Regions from separate parts of the Hydrogenophaga sp. YM1 genome, predicted to be linked through region 3. Evidence: predicted binding sites of a transcription regulator. Region 3 holds the regulator's gene; each other region holds the start of a gene.

The links. Region 3 encodes HrcA, which represses chaperone genes, less so after heat shock. Its sites were predicted from a motif close to TTAGCACTCNNNNNNNNNGAGTGCTAA; they were not measured.
Region 1: groES (co-chaperone GroES) is a predicted target of HrcA. The motif match lies at 1,368-1,394, and genes of this name have one in related genera.
Region 2: rpoH (RNA polymerase sigma factor RpoH) is a predicted target of HrcA. The motif match lies at 1,120-1,146, and genes of this name have one in related genera.

The regions. Positions count from the first base shown of each region.
Region 1 covers NZ_CP070223.1:947,503-950,770, reverse strand. The annotation lists gene JNX00_RS04665 (beta-propeller fold lactonase family protein) at 1-945, opposite strand, end outside; gene groES (co-chaperone GroES) at 1,470-1,760, shown strand; gene groL (chaperonin GroEL) at 1,798-3,268, shown strand, end outside.
Region 2 covers NZ_CP070223.1:1,578,775-1,582,042, forward strand. The annotation lists gene JNX00_RS07565 (7TM diverse intracellular signaling domain-containing protein) at 1-96, opposite strand, end outside; gene rpoH (RNA polymerase sigma factor RpoH) at 128-1,087, opposite strand; gene JNX00_RS07575 (DUF3014 domain-containing protein) at 1,320-2,198, shown strand; gene pcp (pyroglutamyl-peptidase I) at 2,242-2,913, shown strand; gene JNX00_RS07585 (hypothetical protein) at 2,942-3,265, opposite strand.
Region 3 covers NZ_CP070223.1:3,461,816-3,465,083, forward strand. The annotation lists gene JNX00_RS16295 (bifunctional (p)ppGpp synthetase/guanosine-3',5'-bis(diphosphate) 3'-pyrophosphohydrolase) at 1-169, shown strand, start outside; gene greB (transcription elongation factor GreB) at 170-730, opposite strand; tRNA gene JNX00_RS16305 (tRNA-Arg) at 803-879, opposite strand; tRNA gene JNX00_RS16310 (tRNA-Ile) at 907-983, opposite strand; gene hrcA (heat-inducible transcriptional repressor HrcA) at 1,016-2,035, opposite strand; gene JNX00_RS16320 (NAD kinase) at 2,125-3,042, shown strand; gene recN (DNA repair protein RecN) at 3,070-3,268, shown strand, end outside.

The DNA of each region.
Region 1 (3,268 bases), 2.2 Mb from region 3:
CGGATCCATGGCGAGAAACCGGGTGTTGACCACGGTAGGGGTCTCCCCCAACGCTGTGGCCGCGCCGGTCGTGGCGTTCAGCGAGTAGATGCTGATGGAGCCGGCAATGTAGTTGGCCACGTACATGAACTGGCCATCCGGCGTCATCTGCACAGCCAAGGGGTACGTGCCTGTTGGCACTGTGCCTTGCAGCGTGAGCGCGCCCGTAGCGGTGTTCACTGCCAAGACGCTGAGGGTGTTGCTTGCTCGATTGGCCGCATAGAGATATTTCCCATTCCGCGACATGGCCATGGCTTGAGGCTGAGACTGCCCGGTTGCGGTGGGAGAGCCAGGCAACGGCGTCAGCTCGCCCGTATCCATGTCGATGGCGTATGAGCGCACGGTATTGGTGACCACATCCGCCAGGTAAAGGAATCGACCGCTCGGTGCGAGAGTGCCGCCGAATATGCCGCCTTGCGAGACCGAAAAGCCGGTCAGGGTCAGATCCCCCGTCACATCATCGACCGTGAGAACCTTGGTCGCCGACAAGAAAGTGGCAAAGGCGAAGTGCGGCGGCCGGTTGCACGTCACGGAAACGGTGGGCGATACCCCATCAGCCACCTGGCCTGCACCGCCGCTCACGGTACACGTCTGTGGAGGCATCTCCGGCGGCGCTTTGACGCTGACCTGATAGGACGCGCCCACGGCCACGGCCGTGGAGAACGAGGTGGTGCCGTCTGCCGAAATGACAAGGTCATCGCCCAGGTTGTTCTGCAGCGTGAGACCCGAACCTTTCAAGCCCTGCACTTGTACCCTGACCGTCTGTGGCGCCGCAGCGGGGTACGGTGTGCGGCTGTCGCCACCACATGCCGTGAGCGCAAGCGCCAGCATGGCCACAGCAAACGGTGGCATCCAAGGCGCGCGCGCAGGCAGCGCGCCGCCAGAAAGGACAGAGGGTGAGGGCATTGAAGTTTCCGGCGACGGGGCGGACGAACGAGCCGCTTAATGCCTGCGCAGAAACGACTTGCCTAAAGAAAGATACAAAGTGTAAGGGCTTGAATCGCCGGGAAGCCCCTGCGGGGCAAGGGCGTTGGTCAGAGCGGGGGGCACCCATGCGGCGCACAGGTGTGCGGTCGGGGCAACGCAGCCGGATGCGTAGGCGCGTTCGGAACGCCCGGCTCAGGCCGCTGCCTGTGCTGCCACCCAGTCCGTGAACCTCGCCTTGCCCAGGCGCGGTGTCGACGCCAGCCTGGCACCGGGGTCGAATCGTCCAGTCGGCCCGGATCGGCCCGCACCTCGCGTGGGTCATTCTTCGCGGCGAAGTGACGTTTCCGCAGCCGCCCGGGCGGCGCGGACGGTTCTTGAAACCGTCACGCCCGCCCTTATCATTAGCACTCGCTGGCGCCGAGTGCTAACATCCGCGCCCGTGTCCCGGTTCCAAGCCGGGGCCCCCTTTTTCCCCTAGCCCTCTTTTCCATTCAGGAGATGCAATGAAACTTCAGCCTCTCGGCGACCGCGTGGTCGTCAAGCGCGTCGACAGCGAAACCAAGACCGCCTCGGGCATCGTCATCCCCGACGCCGCTGCCGAGAAGCCCGATCAGGGCGAAGTCCTGGCCGTGGGCCCGGGCAAGACCGGTGACGACGGCAAAGTCCGCGCCCTGACCGTCAAGGTGGGCGACCGCGTGCTGTTCGGCAAGTACAGCGGCCAGACCGTCAAGGTCGACGGCGACGAGCTGCTCGTCATGAAGGAAGACGACCTGTTCGCGGTCGTCGTGAAGTAATTCCCCTCCCCCCTGATTCGTACTGAAGGAGCCAAACATGGCAGCAAAAGACGTGGTTTTCGGCGGTGACGCCCGTGCGCGCATGGTCGAGGGTGTGAACATCCTGGCCAACGCCGTCAAAGTGACCCTGGGCCCCAAAGGCCGCAACGTGGTGCTCGAGCGCTCGTTCGGCGCCCCCACCGTCACCAAGGACGGTGTCTCGGTCGCCAAAGAGATCGAACTGAAAGACAAGCTCCAGAACATGGGCGCGCAGATGGTCAAGGAAGTCGCTTCCAAGACCAGCGACAACGCCGGTGACGGCACCACCACCGCCACCGTGCTGGCCCAGGCCATCGTGCGCGAAGGCATGAAGTACGTGGCCGCCGGCATGAACCCCATGGACCTCAAGCGCGGCATCGACAAGGCCGTCGTGGCCCTGACCGAGCAGCTGAAGAAGGCCTCCAAGGCCACCACCACCAGCAAGGAAATCGCCCAGGTCGGCGCCATCTCCGCCAACTCCGACGAGTCCATCGGCAAGATCATTGCCGACGCCATGGACAAGGTCGGCAAGGAAGGCGTGATCACCGTGGAAGACGGCAAGTCGCTGGACAACGAACTCGACGTCGTCGAAGGCATGCAGTTCGACCGCGGCTACCTGTCGCCCTACTTCATCAACAACCCCGAGAAGCAGGCCGCCCTGCTGGACAACCCCTTCGTTCTGCTCTTCGACAAGAAGATCAGCAACATCCGCGACCTGCTGCCCGTGCTGGAGCAAGTCGCCAAGGCCGGCCGTCCGCTGCTGATCATCGCCGAGGAAGTCGAGGGCGAAGCCCTGGCGACCCTGGTGGTCAACACCATCCGCGGCATCCTGAAGGTTGTGGCCGTCAAGGCGCCGGGCTTCGGCGACCGCCGCAAGGCCATGCTGGAAGACATCGCCATCCTCACCGGCGGCAAGGTCATCGCTGAAGAAGTGGGCCTGACGCTCGAGAAGGTGACCCTGGCCGACCTGGGCCAGGCCAAGCGCATCGAAGTGGGCAAGGAAAACACCACCATCATCGACGGCGCCGGCGCCGCGGCCGACATCGAGGCCCGCGTCAAGCAGATCCGCATCCAGATCGAGGAAGCCACCAGCGACTACGACCGCGAGAAGCTGCAAGAGCGCGTGGCCAAGCTGGCCGGCGGCGTGGCCGTGATCAAGGTCGGCGCTGCCACCGAGGTCGAGATGAAGGAGAAAAAGGCCCGCGTGGAAGACGCGCTGCACGCCACCCGTGCCGCCGTGGAAGAAGGCATCGTGGCCGGTGGCGGCGTGGCACTGCTGCGCGCCCGCCAGGCCGCTGGCGCCATCAAGGGCGACAACGCCGACCAGGACGCCGGCATCAAGCTGATCCTCAAGGCCATCGAAGCCCCGCTGCGCGAGATCGTGGCCAACGCCGGCGGCGAGCCGAGCGTGGTGATCAACGCCGTGCTGGGTGGCAAAGGTAACTACGGCTTCAACGCCGCCAACGACACCTACGGCGACATGATCGAGA
Region 2 (3,268 bases), 1.9 Mb from region 3:
GGCCGCGTCAGTGGCGAAGGCGGGGAGGCAGAGCAGGGCCAGGCAAAGGCCCAGGGCGGCGCGCAGGCGCCGCCCTACGGGAGCAAAGAAAGGCATGGGGCGCGATTGTGCCGTCGCGCCGGCCGGATCAGGCGTAGGCGGCGAGCGCCTTGCGCATCTTTTTCATGGCCGCCACCTCGATCTGACGGATGCGCTCGGCGCTCACGCCGTACTCGGCGGCCAGTTCGTGCAGGGTCATGCCACCCGAGCCGTCGTCGTTCACCTTGAGCCAGCGCTCGCTCACGATGCGGCGCGAGCGCTCGTCCAGCTCGCCCATGGCCTGCGCCACGCCTTCGGTGGCGAGCCGGTCGCGCTGGGCCGATTCCAGCACCGCCGTGGGCTCTTGCGTTTGGTCGGCCAGGTAGGCGATGGGGCCGAACGCCTCTTCGCCGTCGTCACCCGGGCCCGGGTCCAACACGACGTCGCCGCCGGCCAGGCGCGTTTCCATCTCGCGCACCTCGTCGGGCTTGACGTTCAGTTCACGCGCCACCAGGCCCACTTCGGCGTCGCTCAGCACCTCGCGGTGGGTGTCGCCGTCGGCGGCTTCGGCGCGCAGGCCCTGCTTGCGCGAGCGCAGGTTGAAGAACAGCTTGCGCTGGGCCTTGGTCGTGGCCAGCTTGACCATGCGCCAGTTCTTCAGGATGTACTCGTGGATCTCGGCCTTGATCCAGTGGATGGCGTAGCTCACCAGACGCACGCCCTGCTCAGGGTCGAAGCGCTTGACGGCCTTCATCAGGCCCACGTTGCCTTCCTGGATCAGGTCGCCGTGCGGCAGGCCATAGCCCAGGTACTGGCGGGAGATGGAGACGACCAACCGCAGGTGCGACAGGACCAGGCGCCCGGCGGCGTCCAGGTCGTTGTGGTCGCGCAGGCGGCGCGCCGCGTCCTGTTCCTCCTCCAGGCTGAGCAGGGGCAGGCGGTTCACGGCGGAAATGTAGGCGTCCAGATTGCCCAGCGGCGGCAGCGTGAGCGAGCGGTTCGACCAGGACCCGGCCACGGCCAGATCGCTGCTCGGCGCAGCGGCCACAGGAATCAGCGAATGGGACATGGATGACCTCCTCGGGGTATCGGACAAGAATATTAGCACTCGGTTGGAGGGAGTGCTAAATCGGAAGTTCCATGCCCCCGGTGAAACAGATGGCGATGATCTAGGTTCTTGTAAGTTTTTGATTTATAAGAACTTTTTCGATGATTTCCGGCCTGGAGCCTGCGCGGTGGTGCGGCAGAACCCCGGGGTGTAGGATGGACCGCCTCCCCAGCTTGCCGGAGACGACGAGGCCATGACACGCGAACCCGAACGAGACGAATCCTCCCACCTTCCCATCATCCTGGCGGCCGCCGTGGCGCTGGCCGCCGCCGGCTACTTCGGCTGGCGGTACTACCAGGACCGGCAGGTCCCCGCCCCGGTGGAGCCGCCGGTGGCCGTCGCCCCATCCGCCCCGCCCGCGCCCGCCGAACCGGCCCCCGCGGCGCCGCCCGCCATCCAGCACCCGGTGGAGCCCCCGGCGGCCGAACCCAGCGCCCCGCCCGCGCCCTTGCCCGCGCTGGCCGACGCCGACCCTTACGTGAGCGATCACCTCGCCGAGCTGCTCGGCCGCCCGAACGCGCTGCGTTTCCTGCAGCTCGACGGCTTCGTCAAGCGCGCCGTGGCCACGGTGGACAACCTGGGGCGTTCGCACGCGCCCGTGCTGATGTGGCCCGTGACCCCCACCCCCGGGCGCTTTGCCTCGACCAAGGCAGCCGATGGCGCCAGCGAAACCATCGCTCCGGACAACAGCGCGCGCTACACGCCCTTCGTGCAGTTCGCCGAGTCGGTGGACACGGGCCGGGCCGTGGCGCTGTACCGCCGCCTCTACCCGCTGTTCCAGCAGGCGTACGAGGAGCTGGGCTTTCCGGGCCGCTACTTCAACGACCGCCTGGTGCAGGTGCTGGACCAGCTCATCGCCACGCCCGTGCCCGCCGCGCCACCAGCCGTGGCGCTGGTGCAGGTGAAGGGCGAGGTGCCGTCCACCCGGCCCTGGGTGCGCTACGAGTACGCCGACCCGCAGCTGGAGGCCCTGTCGGCCGGGCAGAAGATCCTGCTGCGCATGGGCGCGGACAACCAGCGCCGCCTGCAGGCCAAGCTGGTGGACCTGCGCGGCCGCGTCGCGCGGCGCTGAGCGACGGGGGCCTGGGCGGCGGCGCCTGCGGTAGATTGGCGCGATGCCCGCCCTCCCCAGCCCGCCCTCCGCGCCGTCGACGACGGTCCTGCTCACCGGCTTCGACCCCTTCGATGGCGCGAGCGTGAACCCGAGCTGGCTGGCCGTGCAGGCCCTGCACGGCGAGCGCCTGCTGGACCACACGGTGGTGGCGGCGCAACTGCCCACCGTGTTCGGCGAATCGCTGCGGCGCCTCACGGCCCTGCTCGACGAACACCGGCCCGCGCTGGTCATCTGCGTGGGGCAGGCCGGCGGGCGTGGCGCCCTCTCGCTGGAGCGCGTGGCCATCAACCTGGACGACGCGCCCATCGCCGACAACGCGGGCGCGCAGCCCATCGACGCGCCGGTGCGGCCCGGCGCGCCCGCCGCCTACTTCACGGGCCTGCCGATCAAAACCATGCTGGCCGAGCTGCAGGCGGCCGGCATCGCCGCCGAGGTCTCGCAGACCGCCGGCACCTTCGTCTGCAACCACGTGTTCTACGGCCTCATGCACGCGCTGGCGACGCGCCGCGGCCTGCGCCACGCGCGCGGGGGCTTCGTGCACGTGCCCTGGCTGCCCGAGCAGGGGCGGCCCAGCATGGCCTTGGACGGCATCGTCCGCGGCCTGCGGCTGGCCGTGCGGTGCGCGCTGCGGGAGCGGCAGGACAGGGCGCTGGGCGCCGGCGCCACGCACTGAAGCGGACCGGCTGACGTGGACCGGCGGCTCAGGCCTGCCAGACGCCGAAGCCGGCCGAGCGCAGGTCGATGGCGACCTCGATCTCCTTGTCCACCGCGTCCCGGTAGCGCAGCGGGTTGAAGCCCTCGAACAGGTCCGGCAGCAGCCGCAGCCCGTACCTGAACACGTAGCCATTGGCCTGGATGCCGGCCTTGTGCTTGTCGAAGCGCACGTCGGGGTCCAGGCCGGTCATGCCGACGTAGACGCAGGGCCTGCCGTCCACGTAGCCCGGGTTGCAGGCGCGGAACTTGTGTTCGAGCAGCACGTCGCGGTGCAGCTCGATGACGTAGACGTGGTGGTGCGGGCGGGCCATGGC
Region 3 (3,268 bases):
CGACATCACCCACGTGGACATGGGCGACGAACCCGCGCAGACCGCCACGGACATCCGCTTCTCGGTGGCGGTGCGCGACCGCCAGCACCTGGCCGACGTGCTGCGCAGCCTCAAGCGCACGCCCTCGGTCATCAAGGCCCAACGCTACAAGGCCGCGGCCAAGGCCTGATCAGGCGGCAGTGGGCGCCGGGTAGCTCACGTCCAGCACCTCGAGCTCCTGCACACCGCCCGGCACGGCGAGTTTGACCACGTCGCCGACGCGGGCCTTGAGCAGGGCGCGTGAAACGGGGGCCACCCAGCTCACCTGCCCTTGCGTGCTGTCGGCCTCGTCGATGCCGATGATGGTGATGGTGGTCTCGCGCCCCGACCCATCCGCGTAAGTGACGGTGGCGCCGAAGAACACCTGGTCGCTGCCGTGGTGCGCGGAGGGATCCACCACCTCGGCGATCTCCAGGCGCTTGGTAAGAAAGCGGATGCGCCGGTCGATCTCGCGCAGGCGCTTCTTGCCATACAGGTAGTCCCCGTTCTCCGAGCGGTCGCCGTTCTTGGCGGCCCAGTGCACGGCCTCGACCACCTTCGGCCGCTCCTCGTCCATCAGGCCCAGGAGCTCTCGGCGCAGGCGCTCGTAGCCCGTGCGCGTGAGGTAGTTCTTGCCGCCTGGTGTGGCCGGCGCGCCGACGCCATCGTCATCGTCGTCCGAATCGGATTCGCGGGTGAATGCCTTGCTCATGGTGACGGGTACGCGCGAAAGAGGCACCAGAAAGAGAAAAGCCCGCAGCTTGTGGCTGCGGGCTTTCAGTAGTGGCGCGGCTGGCAGGATTCGAACCCACGACCCCTTGGTTCGTAGCCAAGTACTCTATCCAACTGAGCTACAGCCGCGAAGCCTCGCAGTATAGCAGGCTTTTTTGGTAGGCCGTGTTGGGCTTGAACCAACGACCAAAGGATTATGAGTCCTCTGCTCTGACCAACTGAGCTAACGGCCCGAGCGCGGGATTGTAGGGCGCCCCCTGCGCACCTACCCCTGCTTGGTATGGCTCAGCGCATTGCTCACCAGCTTGGCCGTCACGTCGACGATCTGGATCATGCGGTCGTAGGGCATTCGCTGCGGCCCGATCACGCCCAGGGTGCCGACGACCTGGCCGTCCACCTCGTAGGGCGCCGTCACCACCGACAGGTCTTCGTACGGCACCACCTGGCTTTCACCGCCGATGTAGATGCGCACGCCGTCGGCCTGCGTGGAGACGTCGAGCAGGCGCATGAGCTGGGTCTTCTGCTCGAACAGGTCGAACAGGCGGCGCAGGTTGCCCAGGTCGCTGCTGAACTCGCTCACCGACAGCAGGTTGCGCTCGCCGGCGACCACCACCTCGTCCTGCTGGGCCGGCTGCGCGCCGATGTCCACGGCCTGCTTCATCAGGTCGGCGATCTCGCCGCGCAGCGCGTCCAGCTCGGTGGTGAGGCGCTCGCGCACGGCCTCGATGGTGAGCCCCGCGTAGTGGGTGTTGAGGAAATTGGCCGCTTCGACCAGCTGCGACTGCGTGAAACTGGCCTGGGTCTGGATGATGCGGTTTTGCACCTCGCCGTCGGGCGAGACGATGATCACCAGCACGCGCCGCTCGGACAGGCTGAGGAATTCGATGTGCCGGAACACCGAGGCGCGGCGCGGCGCCATGACCACGCCGACGAACTGCGACAGGCTGGACAGCAGGTGCGCGGCCTGGCTGATGACGCGCTGCGGCGATTCCGCGCCCGGCGCGCTGAACTCGGTGACGCGCGGCATCATTTCCTCGCGCCGCACGGTGAGCATGGTGTCCACGAAGAGCCGGTAACCGCGCGCCGTGGGAATGCGCCCCGCCGAGGTGTGCGGGCTGGCGATCAGGCCCAGCTCTTCCAGGTCGCTCATCACGTTGCGGATGGTCGCCGGCGACAGTTCCAGCCCGGCGGCCCGGGCCAGCGTGCGCGAACCCACCGGTTGCCCGTCGGCGATGTAGCGCTCCACCAGCGCCTTGAGCAGCAACTTAGCGCGATCGTCCATCATCCGAACCATTCTAAGGAAAGCCCCGGCGGCGCGCGCTGCGGTGCGGCGCAACCCCCTTCGCACACGACACCGTGTGATGTAATTTGCGCATGAATGCCCCGCTGCATCCCCGCGCCACGACACCCGCCGCGAAACGCCCCTTGCGCTTCGTCCACGTGGTCATCGTGGGCAAGTACCAGGCGCCGGGCGCCCGCCATGTGGTCGAAGAGATCGCCCAGTTCCTGCACGCCCAGGGCTGCGAGGTCTCTCTGGAGCAGCAGACCGCGCAGAACACGGGGCTGACGGACTACCCCTCGCTCGACGTGCCCGGCATCGGCCGGCACGCCCAGCTCGCGCTGGTGGTCGGGGGCGACGGCACCCTGCTGGGCATCGGCCGGCAGATGGCGCGCCAGGGCGTGCCGCTGGTGGGCATCAACCAGGGCCGGCTCGGCTTCATCACCGACATCGCCTTCGAGGACTACCGCGAGGCCCTGTGCCCCATCCTGCGCGGCGACTACCAGGAAGAGGCGCGCGCCCTGATGGCGGCCAGCGTTTGGCGCGACGGCCATTGCGTCTATGAGGCCACCGCGCTCAACGACGTGGTCGTCAACCGCGGCGCCGTGGCCAGCATGATCGAGTTGCGCGTGGAAGTCGACGGCCGCTTCGTGGCCAACCAGCGCGCCGACGGCCTGATCATCGCCTCGCCCACCGGCTCCACCGCCTACGCGCTGTCGGCCGGCGGGCCGCTGCTGCACCCGAGCATCGGCGGCTGGGTGATGGTGCCGATCGCGCCGCACACCCTGTCCAACCGCCCCGTGGTACTGCCCGCGCATTGCGAGATCGCCCTGGAGCTCGTCAACGGGCGCGACGCCAGCGCGAACTTCGACATGCAGACGTTCACGAGCCTGTTGCACGGCGACCGCATCGTCGTGAAGCGCTCGGAACACGCGCTGCGCCTGCTGCACCCGGTCGGCTGGAACTACTTCGACACCCTGCGCCGCAAGCTGCACTGGAACGAGGGCGCCTGACGCGGCCCGATTCACCCACTCCCTGCCATGAGCCTTCGACGCATCGTCCTGCGCGACTTCGTCATCGTCACCTCGCTGGACCTGGAACTGGCCAGCGGCTTCGGCGTGCTCACGGGCGAAACCGGCGCCGGCAAGTCCATCCTCATCGACGCGCTGCAGCTGGCGCTGGGCGCGCGCGGCGAGGCCGGCGTGGTGCGCGAAGGCGCGCCGCGCTGCGAGATCGCCG